Regions from separate parts of the Ornithinimicrobium panacihumi genome, predicted to be linked through region 1. Evidence: predicted binding sites of a transcription regulator. Region 1 holds the regulator's gene; each other region holds the start of a gene.
What was found. The regulator HspR, encoded in region 1, represses chaperone genes until heat shock. The targets are predictions, from matches to a motif close to AAGTTGAGTCNNNNNGACTCAACTT.
Positions count from the first base shown of each region.

Region 2: the regulator HspR is predicted to act here: its motif matches at 7,417-7,441, upstream of ACTMMA_RS08805 (ATP-dependent Clp protease ATP-binding subunit).
Region 3: the regulator HspR is predicted to act here: its motif matches at 7,949-7,973, upstream of clpB (ATP-dependent chaperone ClpB).

Region 1 is NZ_JBQGWG010000019.1:35,117-44,738, forward strand. Features, by position in the region: gene ACTMMA_RS14515 (AAA family ATPase) at 1-315, opposite strand, end outside; gene ACTMMA_RS14520 (TnsB C-terminal domain-containing protein) at 312-2,300, opposite strand; gene ACTMMA_RS14525 (TnsA-like heteromeric transposase endonuclease subunit) at 2,297-3,034, opposite strand; gene dnaK (molecular chaperone DnaK) at 3,322-5,232, shown strand; gene ACTMMA_RS14535 (nucleotide exchange factor GrpE) at 5,229-5,945, shown strand; gene ACTMMA_RS14540 (DnaJ C-terminal domain-containing protein) at 6,133-7,212, shown strand; gene ACTMMA_RS14545 (heat shock protein transcriptional repressor HspR) at 7,220-7,660, shown strand; gene ACTMMA_RS14550 (hypothetical protein) at 7,770-7,991, opposite strand; gene ACTMMA_RS14555 (basic helix-loop-helix domain-containing protein) at 7,991-8,893, opposite strand; gene ACTMMA_RS14560 (ABC transporter ATP-binding protein) at 8,890-9,622, opposite strand, start outside.
Region 2 is NZ_JBQGWG010000007.1:85,746-95,367, forward strand. Features, by position in the region: gene ACTMMA_RS08760 (AlkA N-terminal domain-containing protein) at 1-830, shown strand, start outside; gene ACTMMA_RS08765 (methylated-DNA--[protein]-cysteine S-methyltransferase) at 827-1,330, shown strand; gene lysS (lysine--tRNA ligase) at 1,403-2,869, shown strand; gene ACTMMA_RS08775 (hypothetical protein) at 2,869-3,096, shown strand; gene ACTMMA_RS08780 (histone-like nucleoid-structuring protein Lsr2) at 3,349-3,672, shown strand; gene ligD (non-homologous end-joining DNA ligase) at 3,743-4,576, opposite strand; gene ligD (non-homologous end-joining DNA ligase) at 4,588-5,577, opposite strand; gene ku (non-homologous end joining protein Ku) at 5,596-6,618, shown strand; gene ACTMMA_RS08800 (hypothetical protein) at 6,622-7,299, opposite strand; gene ACTMMA_RS08805 (ATP-dependent Clp protease ATP-binding subunit) at 7,511-9,622, shown strand, end outside.
Region 3 is NZ_JBQGWG010000012.1:78,298-87,919, forward strand. Features, by position in the region: gene ACTMMA_RS12120 (MFS transporter) at 1-101, opposite strand, end outside; gene ACTMMA_RS12125 (LppX_LprAFG lipoprotein) at 103-837, opposite strand; gene pstB (phosphate ABC transporter ATP-binding protein PstB) at 859-1,638, opposite strand; gene pstA (phosphate ABC transporter permease PstA) at 1,681-2,838, opposite strand; gene pstC (phosphate ABC transporter permease subunit PstC) at 2,838-3,800, opposite strand; gene pstS (phosphate ABC transporter substrate-binding protein PstS) at 3,920-5,128, opposite strand; gene clpB (ATP-dependent chaperone ClpB) at 5,290-7,869, opposite strand; gene ACTMMA_RS12155 (IS1380 family transposase) at 8,273-9,622, opposite strand, start outside.

The sequences.
Region 1 (9,622 bases):
CAGCTTGTCGGCATCACGCCGACCCGAGGCCATCACCTGGTCGATCACGCTGTAGGCACCGGCCAGCTGGGCGGTCGCCACGGTGGGAGGGTTGGCGTTCCACACCGCCCGGGCGTCGTTGTAGTCCTCCAGCTCCTCACCACTGAGACGGCCCATCTGGGCACGCGAGAGCAGCTCCAAGGGCTCGCGGGCGGCAGCCTGCACGAACGCGTCCCAGCCGACCTTGGAGGCCAGGTTGTACCGGGCCGGCTCATTCGCGGTCAGCCAGGCCGCCCAACGGTTGCTCGCTACCGCCGGTCCTGGGTTCATGCTCATTCGTCGAACACCTCGAACGCCTCCTGGTCAGGATGCTCGGCGTAGTACCGCTCGAACACGTCCACATCATCGGCCACCTGTGCACCGGTACGGCGACGCTCAAGATGGGCCAGCAGGTCAACCACACCGGGCGTGGAAGCGGCCTCCGACCTCGCGGCACCCTCGCCGGGCTCCTGAGAGGGCTGGGTCGCCAGGCGGCGGGCCAGGTTTTTCTCCCGGCGGCCGGTCACAGCGCCCTTGCTGTACCGCGCCAGCAGATCCGCCAGCGCGGCGCCGGGATCGACGTGCCGGTCGGTGTCCCGGCTCAGGCGCCGGGTGTAGTCGGCGGCCTCGGCGCTGAACGGGGCATCCAGGCCAGCAGCGTGTTCCCAGGTCAAGTCGTGCCAGGTCTGCGTGTCGGGGTCGCGGAAGTACACGGTGCGGATGTCGTCGTGGTCGACCATGATCGGCCATCGGCCCGGGTGGGCGCCGCCGTAGGTTGACTTGGTGCCGCGGTGCAGGTTCAGGCCCGGCCCGTCGTAGCGGCGTCCGTCGATCTCCACGCCATAGTGCTGAATCGTGCGCCAGGCGACGTCCAGGAACTCCATGCGCAGATCCTGGCTAGCCGGAAGCCGCAACACACCCGCGACGGCCATGCCACGAGCGAACATCTCTACCGGGGAGAGGTCGACTCCTGGTAGCCGCGGGTCGCACAGGCCCCGATGAGGGGTGTGGTGATAGATCCCGACCCACTCGCGGATGATCGCCTCCAGTTCCGCAACGTAGTAGAACGCCCCGGCCTCCACGTCCTTGCCACGTGAGTAGACATCAGGGCCCTTGTAGGCGGGTAGATGCTCCAGGAGTTGCTGTCGCAGCGTCCGGAAGAATCGTTCCATGGTGGGCTTGTCCGTCGGCTTGTGCGGGATCGCGGGCTGGATGTTGATCCCCAGGCGGTGACACACGGTCTTGGTGTGCCCGGACAGGTAGACCTTGCCGTGGTCGACCACGATCGTGTCCGGCAGGGCACCCGTGGTCATCGTGATCAGCTGGTCCGGGACGCCGACGTACGGTGCCGGCACCTCGCCCTCAACGTCCGGTCCCCACTGCTGCGGGGTGACCACCTGGAACAGCACCGATGCCACGTCCTGCGCCTTGGTCGACACAGCCCTCAAGGCCAGGCCGAGGACGCACCGGGAGTACAGGTCCTTCGCGATCGTCAGCTCGGTGTTGACCCACCGACCGGTCACCGGCTCCATCGCGAACACGTCCAGGCGAGTCGTGTCCAGCACGACGTACTGGCCGGGCCGGTCAGCCCGCAACCTGCCCAGCACGCCCTGCGGCCGTTCGGCCACCGACCTACGTTGCTTGGCCGCCCCGAACGTGTAACGCCCCTTGTCCAGCTCTCGGATCCGACGGTAGGCGACGGCTCGTGACGGGGTGGCAGCTTGCGGGTGCTCGACGAGGTACCTCTCATTCGTCTTGCGCAGCACCGACTTCATCGTCGGGTTCGACAAGTCTCGGTAACCGTGGAGAGTCTCCAGGCATGCCGAGTCCCACTCCGGGTCGACCGAGGGTCGACGAGGCTGAAGCCGACGTGAGTCCACCAAGCCCACGAGACCCTTATCCGCATACCGTTGCCCCCGACGGTAGGCGGTACGAAGAGAGATCCCGAGCTCCTCAGCCGCCGCGCGGTAGCGCTCATCTACCGGCCGGTCGGAGGGGATGAGGAGGAGCTCGTCGAACACCTTCGCCTGCTGTTCGACCTCGGCGCGCTGCACCGAGGTCAGCGACGCCAGAACGACCGCGTCCAGCTCCGTATCGGCGTCTTGGACGGGCCGGTCGTCGAGGGCCTGCGCGACGCCAACCAACGAGGGTGCATGAACCTTCTTGAACTGCTCGCCCGACCGCAAGATCACGATGGCGCTCTCGTGCTCGACCACGGTCCAGGCGCTTCCCTGCCACCAGAGTCGGGCACCAACCGACACATCAAGGCTCTCTGCACTCACACCGGCACCCCCGCTGAGTAAGTCAGGACCGTCTCCATGCCTAGAGGCCGTCGGAGGTCGGCCATCGCCTCGCTGCGCCACAGGCACCCCAGGACAGCCACGCGCCACGAGGCGTCGTCGCACGTCGACGGCTTGCGGGAGACGGCCTCACTCAGGGTGACGTCCCCTGGGGCGAGAACCGCCCGTGCCCGGTCCAGGACACCGGTCGGTAGTCGCTCGGAGCGACGACCGACCGCGAGGGCCTTGATGTTGCGCAGCACGACTGGATCGCCGCCGGAGAAGACCTCGTAGCCCCAGCCTTTGTCCCGGCACAACCCGCGTGTCCAGTCGAACTGGGCCCGCACCGCGGGCTTTTCCAGGAACTCTGCCGGCTTCACGTCGACCAAGGTGACCGTGCGGTCGACGTGGACCAGGAGGACATCGGGCACATGCGAAGGCTGAGCGCCGGTGCCGCTTCCCGTGATCTGGAACGGTTGGGTCGCGATACCCACGACAGTCGGGTCGAAGTCCGCCAACCACAGCCGGTCCAGCTCGAGCAGGCTCTCGTACACCAGCGTCCGACGGTTCGTCGCCGACCAGAACAGGCCCGGGTAGTTCCCCTGCCCCCGGTAGGACGGCGGGATACGGACCGGAAGGCCCTCGACGATCAGCTCGGCGCGCGCCTCGCGCCACGTCGTCGTGACCTCGTCGCCGACGACGTTGCAGTACCGCAAGGAGACCTCACGCACGCCCACACGCCCATCGTGGCCCACTGACAGATGGATGAGACTACTGACACGCCACTGTCAGATAGATGAGACCACTGCCAACTTGGCCGAGAACCTACAAGCTGCGAGCGAGGTGTGTGCCCGCGACGGTGGGAACAACTCGGGCCACCCCATAGTTGAGTCAGATGAACTCAACTTCACTGAGTCTCGGTTTGACAATGAGCCGAGTCGCTCCCAAGGTTGAGTGCAGACGTGTCAACCTCGCGTCGCACCCGCCCGGGTGAGGCGCACCGTATACCAAGGAGAAACCACGCATGGGACGTGCAGTCGGCATCGACCTCGGCACCACCAACTCGGCGGTCGCCGTCCTCACCGGTGGCGAGCCGGAGATCATCGCGAACGCCGAGGGCGGTCGCACCACCCCGTCCGTCGTCAGCTTCGCCAAGAACGGCGAGGTGCTCGTCGGTGAGGTCGCCAAGCGGCAGGCCGTCACCAACGTCGACCGGACCATCCGCTCGGTCAAGCGCCACATGGGCACCGACTGGAAGAGCCCGGAGATCGACGGCAAGACCTACACCGCGCAGGAGATCAGCGCCCGCACGCTGATGAAGCTCAAGCGTGACGCCGAGGCCTACCTGGGCGAGGACGTGACCGACGCCGTCATCACCGTGCCGGCCTACTTCGACGACGCCGAGCGCCAGGCCACCAAGGACGCCGGTGAGATCGCCGGCCTCAACGTGCTGCGCATCGTCAACGAGCCGACCGCGGCCGCGCTGGCCTACGGCCTCGACAAGGGCAAGGAGGACGAGCTCATCCTCGTCTTCGACCTCGGCGGCGGCACCTTCGACGTCTCCCTCCTCGAGGTGGGCAAGGACGCCGACGACGGCTTCGCCACCATCCAGGTCCGCGCCACCCACGGCGACAACAAGCTCGGTGGCGACGACTGGGACGACCGGATCATCCAGCACCTGGTCACCACCGTGAAGAACCAGTCCGGCGTCGACCTGTCCAAGGACAAGATCGCCATGCAGCGCCTCAAGGACGCCGCCGAGCAGGCCAAGAAGGAGCTGTCGTCCTCGACCAGCACCAACATCAACCTGCAGTACCTGTCGATGGGCGAGAACGGCCCGATCCACCTGGACGAGACCCTCTCCCGCGCCCAGTTCGAGCAGATGACCTCCGACCTGCTTGAGCGCACCAAGGCTCCGTTCAACCAGGTCATCAAGGACGCCGGCATCAAGGTCGAGGAGATCGACCACGTCGTCCTCGTCGGTGGCTCCACCCGCATGCCCGCCGTCGTCGACCTCATCAAGGCGCTGACCGGCGGCAAGGAGCCCAACAAGGGCGTCAACCCGGACGAGGTCGTCGCCGTCGGCGCCGCCCTGCAGGCCGGTGTCCTCAAGGGTGAGCGCAAGGACGTGCTGCTCATCGACGTCACCCCGCTGAGCCTGGGCATCGAGACCCAGGGCGGCATCATGACCCGCCTGATCGAGCGCAACACCGCGATCCCCACCAAGCGCAGCGAGGTCTTCACCACGGCCAGCGACAACCAGCCGTCGGTGGGCATCCAGGTCTACCAGGGTGAGCGCGAGATCGCCCAGCACAACAAGCTGCTCGGCAACTTCGAGCTGACCGGCATCGCCCCGGCCCCCCGCGGCGTGCCGCAGATCGAGGTCACCTTCGACATCGACGCCAACGGCATCGTGCACGTCTCCGCCAAGGACCGTGGCACCGGCAAGGAGCAGTCGATGACGATCTCCGGCGGCTCCGCGCTGCCGAAGGACGAGATCGAGCGCATGATCAAGGACGCCGAGGCGCACGCCGAGGAGGACAAGAAGCGCAAGGAGGAGACCGAGCTGCGCAACACCGCCGAGCAGCTGGTCTACTCGACCGAGAAGTTCCTGGCCGACTCCGGCGACAAGGTCCCGGCCGACGCACGTGGCCCGGTCGACACCGCGCTGACCGACCTCAAGGACGCGCTCAAGCCCGAGTCCGGCGCCTCGCTGGACGACATCAAGGCCAAGATGGAGACCCTCTCCACCGAGTCCCAGAAGATGGGTTCGGCCATGTATGCGGCACAGGGCGCCGAGGGCGCCGGTCCGGATGCGGGCGCGGGCTTCGCCGACGGGACGGGTGCGGCCGACGTCGACCCGAACCGGGAGGCCGGTTCGTCGGATGACGATGTCGTCGACGCCGAGGTCGTGGACGACGAGGACACCAAGTGACCGACCCCCACGGCACCCACTCCTCTGGGGCTCCTCAGGACGAGGAGCCCCAGGGGCGGGGCCCGGTGATCCGCGACAAGCGGCGCATCGACCCCGAGACCGGCATGCCGCGCGAGCCCCAGGGCTCTGCGGCGCAGGGCGGGCAGCCCGAGCCGGCCGAGGCTGACGGGACCGAGTCCGACAGCAGCTTCGGCGGCGACGTGGGGGACGCGCTCCCCGGCGGCACCGCGGACGGTGCTTCCGACACTGACGGCGACACCCACCCGGACACCCTGCTGGCCGCCGAGCGGCTGGAGGAGATGCGCCGGATGCAGGCGGAGTTCGTCAACTTCCGCAACCGCACCCAGCGGGAGCGGGAGAGCGACCGGACCCGCGCCACCGGCGCGGTCGTCGAGGCGCTGCTGCCCGTCATGGACGACATCCACTCCGCGCGCGAGCACGGTGACCTGGCCGAGGGCACGCCCTTCGCCGCCATCGCCGAGAAGCTCGAGCAGGCGCTGGGGAGGTTCGGCGTCGAGCGGACCGGCAACGTCGGAGACGTCTTCGACCCCATGGTCCACGAGGCGCTCATGCACCTGCCGGCCGATAGCCCCGGCGTCACCCTCCCCGAGGGTGCGACGGAGATGACGATCGTCCAGGTCATGCAGCCCGGCTTCAAGATCGGTGACCAGGTCGTCCGCGCCGCCCGCGTGGCGGTCGCCGACCCGAGCTGACCGACCGCATACCCACCGAGAGCGCCGTGTGGTTGGCTCAGAGGTGACCGAGCGCGGCGGGTGGTTGCTGGACCAACCATCCGCCGCGCCCGGTAGGCCCGGCAGCAACCACAGGACGTGGCCGGTGGGGCGAAGAACAACCACACGACTCGCTCGGTGGAAGAAGACACGAAGGAGGTGAGCATCGATGGTCAACCAGGACTGGTTCGACAAGGACTTCTACGCCATCCTCGGCGTCGCCAAGGACGTGGACGAGAAGGAGCTCAAGAAGCGCTATCGCAAGCTCGCGCGCGAGTGGCACCCGGACGCCAAGCCGGGCGACAAGGCCGCGGAGCAGAAGTTCAAGGACATCGGTGAGGCCTATGCGGTGCTCTCCGACCCCGAGCAGCGCAAGCAGTACGACGCCGTGCGCGCCATGGGCGGCGGCGCCCGCTTCACCGCCGGCGCCGGCGGCCCGGGTGGTGCCGGTGGCTTCGAGGACATCTTCTCCCAGATGTTCGGCGGTGGCGGGGGTGCGCAGAACGTCCGCTTCTCCACCGGCGGCCAGGGCGGGATCGATCTGGAGGACCTGCTCGGTGCCTTCGGCGGCGCGGCCGGTGGCGGTGGCTTCCCGGGCGGGGCCCAGGGCTTCCCCGGTGGTGCACAAGGGTTCCCGGGTGGGGACCAGGGCTTCCCCGGTGGTTTCCAGGGTGGCGGCCGTGCCCGCACCATGAAAGGCCAGGACGTCGAGGCCCGCACCACCATCGACTTCCGTGCCGCCGCGACCGGCGACACGGTCACGCTGAGCAAGCCCGACGGCGGCCGGATCACCACCCGGATCCCGGCCGGCGTCAAGGACGGTCAGAAGATCCGCCTGCGCGGCAAGGGCATGCCCTCGCCAGTGCAGGGCGGCGAGCCCGGCGACATGTTCCTGCACGTCACGGTGACGCCGCACGCGGTCTTCGGCCGCGACGGCGACACCAACCTGACCCTCGACCTGCCGGTGACCTTCGCCGAGGCCGCCCTCGGCGCGACCGTCCCCGTGCCGACCCTCGACGGCGGCACCGTCAAGGTCAAGATCGCCCCTGGCACCCCCTCGGGCCGCGTGCTGCGGGTCAAGGGCCGCGGCATCGACGCGAAGTCCGGCAAGGGCGACCTGCTCGCCAAGGTCCAGGTCGTCGTCCCGCAGCGGCTCTCCGACACGGCCCGGGCGGCCGTCGAGGCCCTGCAGGCCGAGGAGGCGGGGACCGACCCGCGCGCTGAGCTGATCGAGCGGGCGAGGAGGTGAGCTAAGCATGCCTGACCGCGACACCCCCGTCTTCGTCATCTCCGTGGCGGCCGAGCTGGCAGGCATGCACGCCCAGACGCTGCGGCAGTACGACCGCCTCGGCCTGGTCACCCCCTCCCGCACCCGCGGCGGCGGCCGACGCTACTCCTCCCGCGACATCGACCGGCTCCGCGAGGTCCAGGCACTCTCCGCCGAGGGTGTCAGCCTCGCCGGCATCCAGCGGATCATGGAGCTGGAGTCCCAGGTCGAGGCTCTCCGCTCCCGGATGACCCAGCTCCTCGTCGAGAACGAGGCGCTGCGCGACCGCATCACGCACGGCTCGCGCGTCTTCGCCGCCGACAGCGCCGGCGAGGTCGTCGCCCTCCGGGCCGGCACCCGCCCCCGCTCCACCCCGGCCACGACCGCGCTGGCGCTGTGGCGACCGAGGCACTGGCCGTTCACCGACTGAGGAAAGAACATCCGCGCGGGCCTTCCTCTGCGCCTGAGCATGCCTGAGCAGGCACAGGCGCGCCCGGAGGCGGGTCGTCCACCTCCGGGCGCGCTCGTCCTCGGGCCCCTCACCCGCCGCAGCGGCACTCCTTCCGCCTCGCCTGCCCGACCTGCGCCGCCCGGTCGAAAGGGTTCAGCACGGCAGCCGCGCCCAGGACCACGGTCGAGAGGCCGACCCGGACCAGGCTGTCCAGCCCCGGCCGCAGCTCCTGCATCCAGGTGAGCTGCTCCATACCGAGCCAGGCGGCGACGATGAGGACAACGGCGCCGGTCCACCACAGGGCGTTCATCACTTGACCTCCTTGCGGGCGACCCGCCACAGACCGACGGCCAGCGGCAGCAGCACCCAGAGGGCGTTGGCGGTGCCGACCTGGGCCCACTGCTCGGCGGTCAGCCACCGGTCACCCATCAGCGGGGCGTTGGCGCGGCTCAGGTCCAGCCACGGGGCGGCGTCGCGCAGCCACCCGGTCAGGGTGAAGAGCAGCGGCGTGATGGTGGGGATGAGGAAGTAGGCCACGATGCCCAGCGGCACGTTGAGGAAGAGAGCACCGAGGCCGATGCCCATGAGCACCCCCTGCACCTGGGCCACGGTCAGGTTGACGACCTCGGCCGCCGACATCGACAGCTCGACCGGGGCGTCGGCCAGCGAGGCGGACAGCACGTGGGCGCCCATCGCCAGCGGGATCGTCACGGCCAGGACGGCCAGGCCGAGCAGGACCGCTGCGACCGTCTTGGCCGCCATCACCCGCATCCGCCGCGGCTCCAGGGCGAAGGTGATCAGGGCCGTGCGCTGGCTCCACTCGTTGGCCGCGGTCATCACGCCCAGCACCGGCAGCAGCAGCGCCTGCGGGGTGACGGCCGCCATGAGCAGCGGCAGGAGCGCGGCGCCCGTGTCGCGGGTCAGCCACAGGGTGACCCCGAGCGCGAGCACCGTGATGAGTACGATGGCGAGGATCAGGCCCTTGCCGGTGCGGGTGTCCACGAGCTTGCGCAGCTCGACGGAGACCAGGCGGCCCAGCGAGACCGGGCGCACCTCCTCCAACGGCGGGGGGTATGCAGTGCCGCCGGTGCTCTCGGGCGTCGCGTCGGTCGTGGGTCGGGTGGGGGTGGACTGGGTCAGCGTGGTCATGGCGTCCTCCTGGACGGGGTGCGTGCGGGGGCTGTGGGTCTGGGTCATCGCTGCGGTGCTCATGCGGCCGTGCTCCTGACCGGCTCGCGGGCGTCGTCGGCGGTCAGCTGCAGGAACATCTCCTCCAGGCCGCCCCCTCCGGCGGCCCGGAGCTCGGTGACCAGCAGCTGCTCGGCCAGCGCGACCTGCGCGACCTGGGCGGCCTCGGCGGTGACGATCAGGACGCCCTCCCGGCGGTTGGTGACCTCGAGGCCGGCCCGCTCGAGCGCGGTGCCGAGACGGTGGCGGTCCGGGCCGTCGACCAGGACGCCCTTGGCCGCGATCAGCTCGTCCTTGGCGCCCTGCGCCACGATCCGGCCACGGCCGATGAGCACCAGGTCCTGGGCGATCTGCTCGACCTCGTGGAGCAGGTGGGAGCTCAGGAGCACGGTCCCGCCGTCGGAGGCGAAGTCGCGCAGAAGCTCGCGCATCCACCGGATGCCGGCGGGGTCCAGGCCGTTGGCCGGCTCGTCGAGGATCAGGACCTGCGGGTCGCCCACCAACGCGCCGGCCAGGCCGAGGCGCTGCCGCATACCGAGGGAGTAGTTGCCCACCCGGCGCTCCGCCTCGCGGGAGGTCAGACCGACCCGCTCGAGCGCGGCGTCGACGTCGCGGCGGCCACGGCCGGCCATGAGCGCGGCCAGGGTGAGGGTCTCGCGACCGGTGCGTCCGGCGTGCTGGGCACCGGCGTCGAGCATGACGCCGACGTGGCGGGCGGGGGTGGGCAGGCTGGCGTAGGGGCGGCCCAGCACC
Region 2 (9,622 bases), on a different contig from region 1:
TCGCGCTGCGTCTGCCGCACGGGCAGGGCACCGCTCACCTCGCGCCGCCCGAGGGGTCGGCTCCTGGCACGGTGCGGGCCACCCTGCGACTCACCGATCTGCGGGATCTCACCGCGGCCATCGGGCGGTGCCGCGCCCTGCTCGACCTGGACGCCGACCCCGTCGCGGTCCACGCCCACCTCGCCGGCGAACCGGCACTCCTGCCCCTGCTCGCGGCCCACCCCGGCGTGCGGATCCCAGGGGCCAGCGACGCCCACGACCTCGCCCTGCGGGTCGTCCTGGGCCAGCAGATCTCCACCGCCCGTGCCGCCGACCTCGGCGCCCGCCTGGCCCTCACCCTCGGTGACCCGCTCCCCGAGGCGTTGCGGACCGCCGGGCTCACCCACCGCTTCCCGACGGTCGATGCGGTCGCCGGGGCCGCCGACGACGACTTCCCGGGGATGCCCGGCAGCCGACGCAAGGCCCTCCGCGCGCTGGCCGGGGCGCTCGCCGACGGCTCCCTCGTCCTCGACCCCGGCGCCGACCGGCCCGAGGCCCGCGCCGGACTCCTCGCCCTGCCCGGGATCGGCCCCTGGACCGCCGAGATGATCCTGCTCCGCGGCCTCGGCGACCCCGACGCCTGGCCCGGCTCCGATCTCGGGGTCCGGTATGCGGCACGCGACGCCGGTCTCCCGGACGCCCCGGCCGCGCTGGGCCGCCGTGCCGAGACCTGGCGACCCTGGCGCGGCTACGCCGCCTCCCTGCTGTGGGCCTCCTCGAGCCACGAGGCCAGCGGCCGCCTGCTGGGGCTGGACCAACCCTCGCCACCGCATACCGAGAAGGACGCATGAGCACCCACCACGCCACCATCGACAGCCCCGTCGGCCCCCTGCGGATCGTCAGCGACGGCGACCACCTGACCGGGGTGTTCTTCGCCGAGCACCGGCACGCGCCGGACGACCTCGGGCAGGAGGTGCCGCTCGAGGAGGCGGCGCAGGTGCTGCGGGACACCGCGACCCAGCTGGGGGAGTACTTCGCCGGGGGACGGACGGACTTCGACCTGCCCCTGTCCGCCGCGGGCACCGACTTCCAGCGCCGGGTGTGGGCGGCCCTGGGGGAGATCCCCTACGGGACCACCTGGTCCTACGGCCGGCTCGCCGAGGTGATCGGGCAGCCGGGCGCCTCCCGGGCCGTCGGGCTGGCCAACGGCCGCAACCCGATCTCGATCGTGGTGCCCTGCCACCGGGTGGTCGGGTCGACCGGCGCGATCACCGGCTACGGCGGAGGGGTCGAGCGCAAGCAGGTCCTGCTGGACCTGGAGCGCTCGCGGGCGGAGGGCGTCCTCTTCTGATCCGCCAGATACCCTGGTGGGGTGACTGACACCCCCACCACCCCGACCCCCGAGGCCGACGTCCCCGAGCAGATGCGGGTGCGACGCGGCAAGCGGGAGGCCATGCTGGCCGAGGGTGTGGAGCCGTATGCGGCCACCGTGCCGGTGACCCACACCATCGCCGAGGTGCGCGAGCAGTGGTCTCACCTCGAGACGGGGGAGGAGACCCAGGACGTCGTCGGCGTGGCCGGGCGGGTCATCTTCGTGCGCAACACCGGCAAGCTCTGCTTCGCCACCCTCCAGGCCGGCGACGGCACCCGGCTGCAGGCGATGGTCTCCCTGGCCGAGGTCGGCGAGGAGGCGCTGGCGCGCTGGAAGTCCTGGGTCGACCTGGGCGACCACGTCTTCGTCCACGGCCGCGTGATCTCCTCGCGGCGCGGGGAGCTGTCGGTGATGGCAGACGAGTGGTCCATGGTCTCCAAGGCGCTGCGGCCGCTGCCGGTCCTGCACAAGGACCTCTCCGAGGAGCAGCGGGTCCGGCAGCGCTATGTCGACCTGATCCTGCGCCAGGAGGCACGGGACATGGTCCGCACCAAGGCCACCGTGCTGCGCTCGATCCGGACCACGCTGGACTCCCTGGGATTTGTCGAGATCGAGACCCCGATCCTGAATCTGGTCCACGGCGGCGCCGCGGCCCGACCGTTCACCACGCACCTGAATGCTTTCGATATCGATATGTCGTTGCGCATCGCCACCGAGCTCTACCTCAAGCGGGCCGTGGTCGGGGGCGTGGAAAAGGTCTACGAGATCGGGCGGACATTCCGCAACGAGGGCATCGACTCCACCCACAGTGCCGAGTTCACGATGCTGGAGTTCTACGAGGCCTATGGAGACCAGTTCTCGGCCGCCGAGCGCACCCGGCAGATCATCCTCGATGCCGCAGAGGCGACCGGCGCGGGACTGCAGCTGACCGATTACAAGGGCCAGGAGATCGACCTTTCCGGTGAATGGCGCTGGCTGCCGATCGTCGATGCCGTGGGCGAGGCGCTCGGTGCCGAGATCACCGCAGGTGAGGACGAGGCCAATGTCGCCCGGCTCCGCGAGCTGGCGCAGGCCAAGGAGATCGCGCTGCAGCCGCACTGGGGCGCCGGCGAGATCATCCTGGAGGTCTTCGAGCAGCTCATCGAGGACACTCTCGTGCAGCCCACCTTCGTCTGCGACTACCCGGAGTCGGTCCGCCCGCTGGCCCGCAGCCACCGCAGCAAGCCCGGGCTGGTCGAGGCCTGGGACCTGATCATCGGCGGCGTCGAGCTCGCCCCGAGCTATACCGAGCTGGTCGACCCCGTGATCCAGCGTGAGCGGCTCACGATCCAGTCCCGGCTGGCCGCAGGCGGCGACCCCGAGGCGATGTCCCTGGACGAGGACTTCCTGCGGGCGCTGGAGTACGCCGCACCGCCCATGGGTGGCACCGGCCTAGGTGTGGACCGCCTGGTCATGCTGCTCACCGGCGCCGGCATCCGCGAGACCATCCTGTTCCCCCTGCTCAAGCCGGAGGCGTGATGAGCAACTTTCTCGGTGAGGCCTGGTGGTTCCTCTCGGCCCTGATCCCCTCGATCGGGCTGCTCTTCCTCTTCTGGGTGATCCTCAAGCACATCCTGGAGGGCGACCGCCGCGAGCGCGCCGCCCTGCGCGAGTGGGAGGCTGCCCAGGACCGCGAGGCCGCTGCGCGCGGGCGCGAGGAGAAGGCTGCGGAGGCGTCCTCCGCACCCTCCCCGGAAAAGCCCTGACGGCCGTCGTTCGACGAGTCGTTTCGTTCCCACCGGAGCGGATAAATGCACCGGGTCGGGCACGGCAGACGCGTGGAGCCTGGCTGGAATTCGGGCCCAATTGAGGGCTCGATCGAGAAAGTCCCACGCAATTTCCATCGGTGGGGTGAGCGATAATGTGCGCCCGCACGCGTTATTGCGATATTCTCTCCGAGTCGGACGGGGACCCGGACGGCACCGAACAATGGATCAGGAGACACAGTGGTTCAGCGTGTGCAGATCATCCTGGAGGATGACATGAATGGTGGCGAGGCCACCGAGACGGTTGAGTTCGCTCTTGACGGCGTGAGCTACGAGATCGACCTGAACGACGAGAATGCCGCCAAGCTCCGCAACGAGATGGCTGGCTGGATCGCCAACGCGCGCCGCGCCGGGGGGCGTCGTCAGACCCGTCGCCGGGCTTCCGGCGGTGGCTCTGCGGCAAAGTCCGACGAGCTGGCCAAGATGCGTGAGTGGGGTCGCGCCAACGGTTTCAAGGTGAGCGCCCGCGGTCGTGTGTCGCAGGAGCTGCAGGACGCCTACGCGGCGGCCAACTGACGGCACGCAGCACCTGATCGGGTCGGCCCAATCCCTGGGGGCCGACCCGATCGCCGTCTCCGGACGGGCGTCAGACCTCGTCGATCGTCAGCTGTGTCAGCTCGAGATCCCCGGCGGCGGCCGCCTCGACGTCCTCCCACTCGCGGGGCAGGGCCACCTGGGGGCGCTCCCGGCCGCGCAGCGACCAGGGGCAGATCGTCGTCTTGGCCGCATTGTTCTGGCTCCAGTCCAGGAAGACCTTGCCCGGTCGCAGCGCCTTGGTCATCTTGGCGGTCACCAGGTCCGGGTGGGTCGCGGCCAGCTGCTCGGCCAGCGACCTGGCCACCTGGCTCACCTCGTCCGAGCTGCGCGTCCCCTCCAGGTCGCCGTAGAGCTGCATCCCCTTGGACCCGCTCGTCACCGGCCGGGTCGCCAGCCCCACGCCCTCGAGCCGTTCGCGCACCATGAGCGCCACCCGCGCGCACTCGGCCAGCCCGGCGCCCGGCCCGGGGTCCAGGTCGATCACGAGGCGGTCGGGCGGCAGTGGCTCCCCGTCCTCGTCGACCCGCCACTGCGGCACGTGCAGCTCCAGGCTGCCGAGGTTGACCAGGTAGACCAGCGCCGCCAGATCGGTCACCAGCGGGAAGGTCAGGGTGTCGCGCCCCTTGGACGAGCCCGGCGTCGGCACGGTGACCCGCGGCAGCCAGGAGGGTGCTCCGGAGGGCAGGTTCTTCTCGAAGAAGTGCGGCTTGTGCACGCCCTCGGGGAAACGGATCCGGGTCACCGGACGGTCGGCCAGCTCGGGCAGGATCTGGTCGGCGTGCGAGACGTAGTAGCTGAGCACCTCGCCCTTGGTCGTGCCCGTCGCCGGGAAGAGCACCTTGTCCAGGTTGCTCACCTTCAGCGTCCGGTCGCCCACGCTCACGCTCTGGCTCGTCACGACAGCTCCAGCAGGTCCATCGGGGTCAGGTCGACGCGCACGCACTGGTAGGACGGCTGCCGCAGCCGCCCGACCCCGGGCGTGATCCCCAGCGACGCCACGTCGATGACCACCTCGGGCGCCAGCCAGGTGGAGCCGTGCGCCTCCGCGTGGGGGATCTTCTCCGCGAAGGGGTATGCGGTGCGCGGCACCTCCTCCAGCCGCGCGGCCAGGGCGGCACCGGCCTTCCCCGCCAGGCCGCTGCCGACCCGGCCCAGATAGCTCAGGCGAGGTCGACCCTCGGGGTCGAGCAACGGCATACCCTCCTCGTCGGTGGCGGGCAGGCCCACGTGGACGGCGCCGAGGCGACCCACGGTCCCCGTCTGGGGCTTCCATCCACCGATCACGACGCTCATCGTGTCGCGGTGGGGGAACTTGAGCCAGTCGGCCGACCTCGTGCCCTCTTGGTAGGTGGCCGAGCGGCGCTTGCTGATCACGCCCTCCAGGCCCTGCTCGGCGGTGGCGGCGACCAGCCGGGCCCCGTCGTCGTAGACGGGGGAGAGCTGCACGGCGGGGACGTCGGCGTCCTCGAGCAGGTCCTCCAGGGCCGACCGGCGCACCGACCAGGGCAGCGAGGTGAGGTCGGTGCCCTCGAGCCGCAGCAGGTCGAAGGCCAGGTAGGTCGCCGGCCGGGTCGTGCGCAGCTGCTCGGCGGCCCGGGCGGAGGTGGTGTGCACGCGGTCGACGACGTGGCTGAAGGAGGGGCGCCCGCCGATCATCGCCACGGCCTCCCCGTCGAGCAGCAGGTCGCCGGCGATCCGGGTCAGACCGGCGAGCTCGGGGAAGGCGACGGCGATGTCGCGCTGCCCACGGGTGAGCAGGCGCACCCGGCCCTCACGGACGTCGGCGAGCAGCCGGATGCCGTCCCACTTGATCTCGTGGGCCCAGCCCGGGCCCGCCGGCGGACCGGTCCGGGAGTCGCCGGGAGTGGCGAGCATGGGGCGCATGGGTCCATCCTGGGGTGCGTGAGAGCTATCTGGAAGGGTGCCGTCAGCTTCGGGCTGGTCAACGTGCCGGTGCGGCTGTACTCCGCGACGGAGAACCACGACATCAGTTTCCACCAGGTCCGGGCCAGCGACGGCAGCCGGATCCGCTACAAGCGCGTGGCGCAGGCGGACGGCGAGGAGGTGGCCTACAAGGACATCGCCAAGGCCTACGAGACCGAGGACGGCAAGACGGTCATCCTCACCGAGGAGGACATGGCCAGCCTGCCCAACCGCTCCAGCAAGGAGATCGCGGTCGAGTCCTTCGTGCCGATCGACCAGATCGACCCGATCCTCTACGACAAGGCCTACTACATCGAGCCGGACGCCATGGGGGCCAAGGCCTACGGCCTGCTGCGGGAGGCGCTGACCGAGTCCGAGCGGGTCGCGGTCGTGACCGTCTCGGTGCGGACCCGGATGACGATGGCGGTCCTGCGGGTCGTCGACGACGTCATCGTCCTCCAGACCCTCCTGTGGCCGGACGAGATCCGGGACAGCTCCCAGCTCGACCACCTCGACGAGGTCAGCGAGCCCAAGGAGGCCGAGGTCGCGATGGCCCGGATGCTCGTCGACTCCATGTCCGGGGACTTCGAGCCCGAGGGCCACGTGGACGACTTCAAGGAGGCCGTCGACGCGCTGGTCAAGAGCAAGATCGAGGGGGGCGACGTCACCGAGAGCCCCGACGCGGGGGAGGACACGGACTCTGGCGAGGTCGTGGACCTGCTGGCCGCGCTCCAGCGCTCGGTGGACCGGGCCAAGGCCGGCCGTGGGGAGAGCTCCAGCGGCGCTGCGGCGCAGGACAAGAAGCCGGCGGAGAAGAAGCCCGCCGAGAAGGACTCGGCGAAGGACTCACCGGGGAAGGGCTCATCGACGAGGAAGGCACCGGCGAAGAAGACGGCGTCGAGGACCGGCGCCACGGCCTCGAAGAAGACTGCCGCGAAGAAGGCCCCCGCCAAGAAGGAGACCCCCGCCAAGAAGGCGACGAGCAGGAAGAAGGCCAGCTAGCGCTCAGGGCGCGGTCGTCGTCGCCGCGTCGTCGCCCTCGCCCTGCGCGTCCTCGGACTGCTCGATCACGGCCTGCTTGGGCGAGCAGCCCAGCCCACGGTCCAGACCCTGGGCGGCCTGGCCGGCCGCGGCCAGCAGCCCCTTGGTCGTGGCCTCGTCCTTCTCGCCCAGCGACTCGGCCACGATCGTGTGCGGGACGCGGTCGTCGCGCTTGGTGGCGCCGGGACGGGTGCAGGTCGTCAGGCCGGTGACGAGGCCGTCGGAGATGTAGGACCGGCCGAGATACTCCGGGCCGGGCTCGACGCCCTCGGCGGCCTCCGCCCGCTCCCGGGCCGTGGCGCGCGCCTCGTCCCCGAGCAGGATCGACAGGCGCACCACGGGCTCCTGGGCACCCTTCTCCCCGGTGAGCACCTCGCAGACCCAGCCCTCGGCGTCGTCCTGCAGGACGAGCTGGCGGGGGTTGACCGGCTCGCCGCCGGAGGCGGCCTCCACGGCGGCGGGGTTGACGTGCTCGCACAGCCAGCCGCCACGTCCCGGCTCGCCCTCGAGCCCGTCGTCGGTGGCGACCGCGGCGTCGTCGGTGGTCCGCCCCGCAACGGTGGCGTCCTCGGAGGTGCAGGAGGTGAGGACGAGGGCCAGGCCCGCGGCGACCGCGGTGCTGGAGAAGATCCGGTTGCGCATGGCCGGACATGGTATGCGGTGCTGCTGGGTGGTTCCTGCACCCCGCCGGAGGATTTATGCCGGGGGCGAACACGGTGGTGCGGCCGCGCGGGCGGGGAACATCATCGGTCGGCACCGACGTTGAGCCACACAGACGCAACGTAGAGTGGACGAAAGCCCGTGAGGGTGGCCTGCCACCACGCGTGCCACGACGAAAGTTGAGGAGTGAGGCATGTTTGAACGGTTCACCGACCGCGCCCGTCGCGTGGTGGTGCTCGCGCAGGAAGAGGCGCGGCTGCTCAACCACAACTACATCGGGACCGAGCACCTGCTGCTGGGCCTGATTCACGAGGGGGAGGGCGTCGCCGCCAAGGCGCTGGAGTCGCTGGGGATCAGCCTCGACGCCGTGCGCCAGCAGGTGCAGGAGATCATCGGCCAGGGCCAGCAGAGCCCGACCGGCCACATCCCCTTCACCCCGCGCGCCAAGAAGGTCCTGGAGCTCTCGCTGCGCGAGGGCCTGCAGCTGGGCCACAACTACATCGGCACCGAGCACCTGCTCCTCGGCCTCATCCGTGAGGGCGAGGGCGTGGCCGCCCAGGTGCTTGTCAAGCTGGGCGCCGACCTCAACCGGGTCCGCCAGCAGGTCATCCAGCTGCTCTCCGGCTACCAGGGCAAGGAGGCCGCCACCGCCGGTGTCGGGGCCTCCCAGGGCCCCGAGGGCCAGCAGGCCGGGTCGCTGGTGCTGGACCAGTTCGGCCGCAACCTGACCCAGGCCGCCCGCGAGGCCAAGCTGGACCCGGTCATCGGCCGTGGTGCCGAGATCGAGCGGGTCATGCAGGTGCTCTCCCGCCGCACCAAGAACAACCCGGTCCTCATCGGTGAGCCCGGCGTCGGCAAGACCGCCGTCGTCGAGGGACTGGCCCAGGACATCGTCAAGGGCGAGGTGCCCGAGACCCTCAAGGACAAGCAGCTCTACACCCTCGACCTCGGCGCCTTGGTCGCCGGCAGCCGCTACCGCGGTGACTTCGAGGAGCGGCTCAAGAAGGTCCTCAAGGAGATCCGCACCCGCGGCGACATCATCCTGTTCATCGACGAGATCCACACCCTCGTCGGTGCCGGTGCCGCCGAGGGCGCGATCGACGCCGCCAGCATCCTCAAGCCGATGCTGGCCCGCGGCGAGCTGCAGACCATCGGTGCCACCACCCTGGACGAATACCGCAAGCACATCGAGAAGGACGCCGCCCTCGAGCGCCGCTTCCAGCCGATCCAGGTGGCCGAGCCCACCCTCAAGCACGCCATCGAGATCCTCAAGGGCCTGCGCGACCGCTACGAGGCGCACCACCGTGTCTCGATCACCGACGGCGCCCTGGTGGCCGCGGCCACGATGGCCGACCGCTACATCAACGACCGCTACCTGCCGGACAAGGCGATCGACCTGATCGACGAGGCCGGGGCTCGACTGCGGATCCGTCGCATGACCGCTCCGCCGGACCTGCGCGAGTTCGACGAGAAGATCTCGCACGCCAAGCGCGAGAAGGAGTCCGCGATCGACGCGCAGGACTTCGAGAAGGCGGCGCGGCTGCGCGACGAGGAGCACAAGCTCACCCAGGCGCGCGCCGAGCGGGAGAAGGAGTGGAAGAACGGCGACATGGACGTCGTCGCCGAGGTCGACGAGGAGCTGATCGCCGAGGTCCTCGCCGCGGCCACCTGCATCCCGGTCTTCAAGCTCACCGAGGAGGAGTCCCAGCGGCTGCTCCACATGGAGGACGAGCTGCACAAGCGGATCATCGGCATGGACGACGCCATCACGGCGCTGTCCCAGGCGATCCGCCGCACCCGCGCCGGCCTGAAGGACCCGCGCCGCCCCGGCGGCTCGTTCATTTTCGCCGGCCCCACCGGCGTCGGCAAGACCGAGCTGGCCAAGGCGCTGGCCGAGTTCCTCTTCGGTGACGAGGACGCCCTCATCACCCTGGACATGTCGGAGTACTCCGAGAAGCACACCGTCTCGCGGATGTTCGGCTCGCCCCCCGGCTACGTCGGGTACGAAGAGGGTGGCCAGCTGACCGAGAAGGTGCGGCGCAAGCCGTTCTCGGTCGTCCTCTTCGACGAGGTCGAGAAGGCCCACCCGGACATCTTCAACAGCCTGCTGCAGATCCTGGAGGACGGTCGCCTGACCGACAGCCAGGGCCGGGTCGTGGACTTCAAGAACACCGTCATCATCATGACCACCAACCTGGGCACCCGCGACATCGCCAAGGGCGTCTCGCTCGGCTTCTCCGCCGGGCCGGACACCCGCAGCAGCTACGAGCGGATGAAGAACAAGGTGCAGGACGAGCTCAAGCAG
Region 3 (9,622 bases), on a different contig from region 1:
AGCACCACCACGTAGGTGTCCGCCGCGGCCAGCGCGACCGCCAGGGACGCGACGGTCAGCAGCGAGCGCGCCCCCCGCGCGGCCGGTTCCCCCCTACCCACGTCAGGGACGCGTCACGGTGACGGGAACCCCATACCGGTCCAGCGTCAGCGCGTAGGTGGAGGAGGCGGGCGGGTAGAACGGGCCGGTGATGGTCACGGTGCGGACCTCCCAGGACTCCTCGACCAGCCCGTAGACGACCTCGAAGGGCGACTGCGCGTCGCCGACGTAGAGGAGTGCGGTCACGGCCTCCCCGGGCAGTGTGCCGGTGACCTCCTGGACGATCTCCGAGCCGGCCCGGGCCCGCTCCCCGAACTGCGGGTCCTCGGTCTGCGGCAGCAGCCCGACCAGGCCGTCCTCGGTGTCGAAGAGGGTGGCGGGGTCCGGGACGTTGAGGTCGGCCGGGTCCGTCTTCACGTGCGTGGGGACGTAGGGCAGCTTCACCCACAGCTCCCCGTCCAGCGCCACGGTGGGCACGTCGGCCTGGATGCCGGCCACCTTGGCGGTGATCGTGCCGGCGAAGGCCGGCGGCTCCATCGTGCCGTCCCCCACGGCGCCGATGATGTAGCTGTTCTCGTCCTCGGGCAGCTGGCTCCCGCTCATCTCCAGGTGCACCGAGCCCGCCTCGACCAGGACGTCGTGGGCCTGCTCCAGCCGGTCCTTGGGGGTCGGCGGGGGCGGGGCGGACGAGGTGGTGGCGTCGTCGCCCTCGTCGTCGCTGCACGCGGTGAGCGCGAGCGCCGACGCCAGAGCGAGGACGGCAAGGTGGCGGGTATGCCGTGCGCTGAGCCTCGTCATACCCGCCACTATCGCAGGTGATCAGCCGAAACGGCCGGAGATGTAGTCCTCGGTGGCCTTGATCGAGGGGTTGTTGAAGATGTTCTGGGTGGTGTCGTACTCGACGAGCTCGCCCGGCTTGCCGGTCGCCTCGAGGTTGAAGAAGCCCGTCTTGTCGGACACGCGCGCGGCCTGCTGCATGTTGTGCGTCACGATGACGACGGTGTACTCCTGCTTGAGCTCGTTGATGAGGTCCTCGATCGCCAGGGTCGAGATCGGGTCCAGGGCCGAGCAGGGTTCGTCCATGAGGATGACCTCGGGCTGGATCGCGATCGCGCGCGCGATGCACAGACGCTGCTGCTGACCACCCGAGAGGCCCGAGCCGGGCTTGTCGAGCCGGTCCTTGACCTCGTTCCACAGGTTGGCGCCCCGCAGGGCCTTCTCGGTGAGCTCGTCGGCGGCCTTGCTGCTGAGCCGCTTGGAGTTGAGGCGGACACCGGCCAGCACGTTCTCCTTGATGGACATCGTGGGGAAGGGGTTGGGCCGCTGGAAGACCATGCCGACCTGGCGGCGCACGTCGACCGGGTCCACGCCCTTGCCGTAGAGGTTCTGGCCGTCGACGAGCACCTCACCCTCCACGCGCGCGCCAGGGATGACCTCGTGCATGCGGTTGAGGGTGCGCAGGAAGGTCGACTTGCCGCAGCCGGAGGGGCCGATGAAGGCGGTGACCGTCCGCGGCTCGATGGCCATGCTGACGTTCTTCACGGCGTGGAAGTCGCCGTAGTAGATGTCGAGGTTCTTGACGTCGATTCGCTTGGACACGGGTGGGTTTCCTTCTGGGGAGGTATGCGGTAGGAGCTCGGGTCAGCGACCGGTCTTGGGCGCGAACAGCTTGGCGATCAGGCGCGCCACCAGGTTGAGGGCGACGACGACGAGGATGAGCAGGAGCGCGGCCGCCCAGGCCCGCTCGAGGCTGGGCTCGCGCACCGCCGGGCTCAGCGGGCGGGTGAACATGCCGTAGGCGTAGACGGCGAGGGTGGCCATCGGCCCCTCGAAAGGATTCCAGTTGAGGCGGCGGGCGAAGCCGATCGCGACGAGCAGCGGAGCAGTCTCACCGATGACGCGGGCGATCGCCAGCGTGACGCCCGAGGCCAGGCCCGAGGCCGCCGTGGGCAGCACCACCTTGGCGATGACGCGCCACTTGGGCACGCCCAGCGCGAGCGCCGCCTCGCGCAGCTCGTTGGGCACGATCCGCAGCATCTCCTCGCTGTTGCGCACCACCGTGGGGATCATCAGCACCGACAGCGCGACGGCGCCGGCGATGCCCATCTTGGCGTCCCGGATGCCCACGAGCTGGGTGAAGAGCGCGAAGGCGAACAGGCCGGCGACGATCGAGGGGATGCCGGTCATGACGTCGACGAAGAAGCGGATCCAGCGGGCGAGGGCGTTCTTGCCGCCGTACTCGACCAGGTAGATCGCGGTGAACATGCCGATCGGCACGGAGATCAGGGTCGCGATCCCGGTGATCACCAGGGTGCCCATGATGGCGTGGTAGGCGCCGCCGATGAAAGAGGCCTCGCCGTTCATGTAGGCCTGGTCGTGCTTGCCGGTGACGCCGTTCATCGACTGCTCGAGGAAGGGCCCGGTGAAGGCCCGGCCCGCTCCCTCGGCGATGACCGTCCACAGGACCGAGATCAGCGGCAGGACTGCGCAGACGAAGGCGAAGTAGACCAGCGCGCGGACGGTCTGGTCGGCCGCCACCCGGGGGCCGCCGATGACCCGGTAGATGATGTTGACGGCGAAGAGGTAGACGACGAAGGCCAGGAGCGCGGCGGCCGCGATGTGCAGCTGCGCGCCGAAGTAGAGGACCAGGGCCAGGGCGAGGGCGCCGAGGGCCAGCAGGACCGCCGGGAGGGAGGTCGTGGGCCGCACCGGCGAGATGACCACGCCCTCGATGTCGTCGAGCCGGGTGTGGTGCAGCGACTGGTCGTCGGTCTGGGGGGTCTGGGTCGGGGTGCTCATCAGTTGGCTCCAGAGAACTCGGAACGGCGGTCCACGATCCAGCGGGCGACGAGGTTGACCGCGAGCGTGATGACGAACAGGACGAGGCCTGCGGCGATCAGCTCGGCCAGGCGCAGGCCGGAGGCCTCGGGGAAGTGGAGGGCGATCTCGGCGGGGATGGTCTGGTTGCCGGCCCCGATGAGGTTCCAGCTGAAGACGCCCGGGGACAGGATGATGGCCACGGCCATCGTCTCGCCGAGCGCCCGCCCCAGACCGAGCATCGTGCCACCGATGACACCGGGCATCCCGAAGGGCAGCACGGCCGTCTTGATCATCTCCCAGCGGGTGGCGCCGAGGGCCAGCGCGGCCTCCTCGTGCAGGCGCGGGGTCTGCAGGAAGACCTCGCGCGAGACCGAGGTGATGATCGGCAGGATCATCACGGCCAGCACGATCGCGGCCGTCAGCAGCGTCCGGCCGGAGGCGGAGGCGTCGCTGAACAGCGGGATGAAGCCCAGGTTCTCCTCCAGCCAGGAGTAGAGCGGGAAGAGCCTGGGCGCGAAGACCGCCATGCCCCACATGCCGAAGATCACCGAGGGCACCGCGGCGAGCAGGTCGATGACGAAGCCGATCGCGTTGCCGATCTTGCGGGGTGCGTAGTGCGAGATGAACAGCGCGATCCCCACCGCGATCGGCATGGCCAGCATCATCGCGATCAGCGAGCTGACCACGGTGCCGAAGACCATCGGCCAGACGTAGGAGAAGAAGCCCTTGCCGCCGCTGATGTCCTCCGGGTCGGCGGAGAAGACGTCCAGGGACCGCAGCACGAGGAAGACGGCGACGCCGACCAGGGTGAGCAGGATCAGGACCGCGGAGCCGAGGGACAGGCCCCCGAAGATGACGTCGCCCGGTCGCCGGACGGCCTTGTTCGGAGCAGCTGCGGGAGCGTCCGCCTCGGGCGGTCGCGCGTGCTCGGTGTCGTTCATGTGCTTCCTTCGGGGATCAACCGGGGGTCACGGGTGAGTGTGTCTGGCACGCGGCAGACCGGCGGTCGTCGTCATCGTCGACGACCGCCGGTCTGCACTCAGGTGCGTGGTATGCGGGATCAGCCGCCCTGGATGGTGTCGATCAGGGCGTTGGCCTTGTCACGCAGCTCGGGCGAGATCGACGCGGAACCCGCCGCGGCCGAAGCCTCACCCTGACCCTCCTCGGAGACGACGTAGTGGAGGAAGTCCTTGACCATGTTGGCGCGGTCGGCGTCGTCATAGCTGGTGCAGGCGATGTGGTAGCTGACCAGGACGATCGGGTAGGCGCCGGACTCCGTGGTGTCGCGGGCCAGGTCCAGGGCCAGGTCACCCTCGACACCGGTGTCGGCCGACTCGGAGGCGTCCACGACCTTGGCAGCGGCCTCCGGGGAGAAGGCGACGAACTCGTCGCCGACCCCGATCTTGGCCGAGGTGCCGGTCACGGCGGAGGCGTCGGCGTAGCCGATCGCACCCGGGGTGGACTCGACGGTGGTGATGACACCGACGGTCTGGGCGGCGGCCTCACCCTGCACCGGCCACTTCTTGTCGGCCTCGTGCGGCCAGGCGTCGGCGGCCACGGCGGAGAGGTACTCCATGAAGTTCTCGGTGGTGCCCGAGTCGTCGGAACGGTGGACGACGGTGATGTCCATGTCGGGCAGCTCGACGCCCTCGTTGTCCGCGGCGATGGCCTCGTCGTTCCACTTCGTGATGTCCTGGTTCATGATCTTGGCCAGGGTCTCGGGCTTGAGGTTGAGCTCCTCGACGCCCTCGAGGTTGTAGGGGATCGCGACCGGGGAGATGTAGACGGGGATGTGGATTGCACCACCGTCACCGCAGACCTCCTTGACGGACTCGCGCTCCTCCTCGTCCAGGTAGGCGTCGGAGCCGGCGAAGTCGACCGCACCGGCGATCAGCTGCTCGCGGCCGGCGCCGGAGCCGTCGGGCGAGTAGGTGACGGCGACGTCGGGCTGGGCGCCCTGGTAGCCGGCGATCCAGGCGTTCATCGCGGAGTCCTGGGACGAGGCGCCGGCACCCTTGAGGTCACCGGAGAGGCCCTCGGCCGGGGTGTAGCCGGCGCCGCTCTCGGTGGTGCCCTCGGACTCCTCGGTGGTGCCCTCGGACTCGGTGGTCTCCTCGGCGCCGGTCTCCTCCTCCGCAGCCTCCGTCTCCTCGGCGGCGGGGGCGGGGGTCTCGTTGGTCGCGGTCGGGGTGTCGTCACCACAGGCGGTCAGGACCAGCCCGGCGGCCAGGGTGAAGGCGGCAGTGGTGCCGATGCGGCGAAGCTTCACGGGTGTACCTCTCTGAAGAACATCTGGGTAGTCAGCACGCCCGCACATGACGTCGGTCGTGCGCTGGCTGCGGTGCCAACCGATCGTGAAGGTAGGCACAGGATGTGACCTCGAGAGGCGCGGTGGGTGAACGGATCGTTAACGAGACGGGAACAACGCTGTCAGCGCAGCTCGAGCGCCTCGCCGTCGGGCGCCACCCCGACCTGGACGGACTGCCCGTCCACGACCTGCCCGGCCAGCAGGGCGCGGGCCAGACGGTCGCCGATCTCGGTCTGCACCAGGCGGCGCAGCGGCCGGGCCCCGTACGCCGGGTCGTAGCCGCGGTCCGCCAGCCAGGCGGCGGCCTGCTCGTCCACCGAGAGGGTGATGCGCCGGTCGGCCAGGCGCCGCTGGAGCTGGTCGACCTGGAGCCCCACGATGTGGGCCAGCTCGTCCTTGCTCAGCGGGTCGAACACGACGACCTCGTCGAGCCGGTTGAGGAACTCGGGCTTGAAGGCCGTCCGCACCGTGGCCATCACCTGGTCGCGCTTGGTCTCCGCGTCGGTGGTGGGGTCGATGAGGAACTGGCTGCCCAGGTTGGAGGTCATCACCAGGATCACGTTGCGGAAGTCGACCGTGCGGCCCTGGCCGTCGGTCAGGCGACCGTCGTCGAGGACCTGCAGCAGGATGTCGAAGGTCTCGGGGTGGGCCTTCTCCACCTCGTCGAGCAGCACCACCGAGTAGGGCCGGCGCCGCACCGCCTCGGTGAGCTGACCGCCGGACTCGAATCCCACATACCCCGGAGGTGCGCCGATCAGGCGCGCGACCGCGTGCCGCTCGGAGTACTCCGACATGTCGATGCGGACCATCGCCCGCTCGTCGTCGAAGAGGAAGTCCGCGAGCGCCTTGGCCAGCTCGGTCTTGCCGACGCCGGTGGGGCCGAGGAAGAGGAAGGAGCCCGTGGGCCGGTCGGGGTCGGAGATGCCGGCGCGGGCGCGGCGGACCGCGTCGCTGACGGCGCGGACGGCCTCGCGCTGGCCGATGAGGCGCTCGCCGATGACCTCCTCCATGCGGAGCAGCTTCTCGGTCTCGCCCTCGAGCAGCCGGCCGGCGGGGATGCCGGTCCACGCGGCGATGACGTCGGCGATGTCGTCGGCGCCGACCTCGTCCTTGACCATGGGCGCGGAGGTATGCGGTGCCGCGGCTGATGCCCGCTCCTCCTCCTGGGCGGTGGCCAGCTCGGCCTCCGCCGCCGGGATCTCGCCGTAGAGGAGTCGGGAGGCGCCCTCGTAGTCGCCTTCGCGCTGGGCCTTGTCGGCCTGGGTGCGCAGGTCGTCGAGGCGGGCCTTGAGCTCACCGACCTGGTTGAGGCCCGACTTCTCGGCCTCCCAGCGCGCGGTGAGCGCAGCCAGCTCCTCCTGCTTGTCGGCGAGGTCGGCGCGCAGGCGCTCGAGGCGGGCCGCCGAGGCGGCGTCGTCCGAGGCGGCCTTCTCCAGGTGCAGTTCCTCCATGAGCAGGCGGTCGACCTGACGGCGCAGCTCGTCGATCTCGACGGGGCTGGAGTCGATCTCCATGCGCAGGCGGCTGGCCGACTCGTCGACGAGGTCGATGGCCTTGTCGGGCAGCTTGCGGCCGGTGATGTAGCGGTCGGACAGGGCCGCCGCGGCCACGAGGGCGGAGTCGGAGATGGCCACCTTGTGGTGGGCCTCATACCTCTCCTTGAGCCCGCGCAGGATCGCGATCGTGTCCTCGACCGAGGGCTCACCGACGAAGACCTGCTGGAAGCGGCGCTCCAGCGCGGGATCCTTCTCGATGTTCTCGCGGTACTCGTCCAGCGTCGTCGCGCCGACCATCCGCAGCTCCCCGCGGGCCAGCAGCGGCTTGAGCATGTTGCCGGCGTCCATCGAGGAGTCGCCGGAGGCACCGGCACCGACGACGGTGTGCAGCTCGTCGATGAAGGTGATGACCTTGCCGTCGCTGTCACGGATCTCGTTGAGGACGGCCTTGAGGCGCTCCTCGAACTCGCCGCGGTACTTCGCGCCGGCCACCATCGCGCCCAGGTCGAGGGCGATGAGCGTCTTGTCGCGCAGGGACTCGGGCACGTCGCCGGCGACGATGCGCTGGGCCAGGCCCTCGACGACGGCGGTCTTGCCGACGCCGGGCTCGCCGATGAGGACGGGGTTGTTCTTGGTGCGGCGGGACAGGACCTGCACGACGCGGCGGATCTCGGAGTCGCGGCCGATCACCGGGTCGAGCTTGCCCTCGCGGGCCATGGCGGTCAGGTCGGAGCCGTACTTGCCGAGGGCGTCGAAGGTGGCCTCCGGGTCGACGGAGTCGACGGTCTTGCCGCCGCGCAGGGCGGGGATGCGCTGCTCGATCGCGGCGGCGTCCAGGGCCGGGAAGACTCCGGTGCGCGCGAGGGCGAGGAGCAGGTGGTCGGTGGAGACGAAGCGGTCCCCCATCGCGGCCATCGTGTCCTGGGCGTCCTTGACGACGCCGTGCATCGTGCGGGACAGGCCGGGGTTGCCCATGCTCGAGCCGCTCGCGCTGGGCATGGCGCGCAGCGCGGCGTCGGCCGCGGCCAGAGCGGTGGCGGCCGAGGAGCCGCTGGCCTCCAGGAGGGGTCCGGTGGTGCTGTCGGTCTGCTGGGCGAGGGCCTTGAGCAGGTGGGCGGGCTCGACCTGGGCGTGGCCCGACGCGGCGGCGTCACGCACGGCGGCCGAGAGCGCCTCCTGGGCCTTGGTGGTCAGCTGCAGATCCATGATGGTGTCCTACTCCTTCCGGCACGGGGCGCGTGCAGGGCTGGCTGAAAATCTGGTCTCACCAGGACCAACACTGCCAGAGTTGAGTCTGTTCCACTCAACTCTGGTCGCCTCGGCGCTGGCTGCGGGTCAGCGCCGCCCTCGAGATCCATCAGCGGGCAAGCGATGGCGGGCAAGCGATCCCTCAGCGGGCAAGCGATCCATCAGCCGGCAAGTGATCCTTCGTCCGGAACTTTCCGGACGAAGGATCACTAAGCCTCGATCCACCGACGGACGTCGTTGAGTGGGGCGTTGCGGACCGCGTAGGCGATTCTGGGGAGCGGACGTAGGAGATCTCCCGATCTCGCTGTCGGGGTGTTCCACGTACAGGTTTCCTGGGGTCGCGCCGTCGCCGGCTGGGTGGTCAGGTCGTGGCCGGTAGGGGCGGTCCGCAGACGCTGGCGAACAGTCGCTTCCAGGCCTGCTGCCAGGGCCAGTTCGTGGGCAGGTGCAGGTGGAGTCGGCGGGCTGAGGACGCTGCCCGGGCGGGCACGGTGACCAGGGTCCGGCGGATGGTGGCGGTGGTCGCTCGGGCCAGCTGGGGGCCGGTCAGCGTGGCGGCGGCACGGGTGAGGTTGAACGCGAGGATGGCGAGCACGAGCCAGGCGGCGTTCGCGGCGAACTTGCCGGAAGGCAGGTGCGCCAGGGCAGAGTTCTTCAGGTCTGCGTTGACGTTCTCGATGACCGCGTGAGCGCGGTGGGTCTTGTCCGCCGCGACGGTGTCCAGCACGGCGGGGTCGGTGGTGGTGAAGAACGCGTGGAAGCGCCAGGTGTCGAACAACTGGTCCTGACCATCACCGTTCTTGGGGTTCAGGTCGGGGATGCGGCGCACGACCAGTCGGCCGGGCACGTGACGGGAGCGGGCCTGGGCGGTGAACGCGGTGAAGGGGGCCTCGGCGACCTCGGCCCGGGAGATCCACGCCCCGGTGACCTCGTCCTTGATCGCGTCGGTGTACTCGATCGGGGTCCACGCCTGCTCGTCGATGGTGGCGATCGCGGCTCGGATGTTGCTGGTCAGTCGCACGGTGACCGAGACCTGCGCGCCGGCCCGGACGGCGGCGCCGATGGTGGGGTGCCCGAAGAACGCCGAGTCCGCGCGCACCAGCACCGGCCGGTTCGCCTGCGTGCTGCGCATCCTGGCCACGGTCGCCAGGGCCTCGGCGACCAGCCGGTCCGCGCCCCGCGGGGAGCCGACCGAGCCCTTGCGCAGCCGCTGGGCCACGACCACCGGCGCGGCCTGCTCGGTGCTCACGGTCGCCAGCAGCGCGTTCAACCCGCGCACCCGGGTGTAGCCGAACCCGGCGCCCTGCTTGGCGTACCCGTGGACCTCGATGATCGTGTCGTCCACGTCCACCACCGCGTACTCGTCCAGGCCCTTGACCACCGGGGTGGCGTGGGCCAGGTTGGTCAGCACCCGGGAGGCGACGGCATCCAGCTGGCGGACGTGGCCGAAGGTGAACGCCCGCAGGAACGAGCCCAGCGTCGAGGGTGCGTAACAGGCGGAGAAGACCTTCTTCATCGCGCCGTGGCGCAGCAGCGCCATGTCGTCGATGCTGTCCGCCCCGGCGACCATGCCGCCCACCAGCGCACACACCTTCGCTCCCGCGTTGGCGCCCTTGTCGGTGGGCACGCTGAGCCGCTGCTGCGCGAGCTCACCGAGCCCGGCCCGCTCGGCCAGTGCGATCATCGGCACCAAGCCCGCGGCCGACACCAG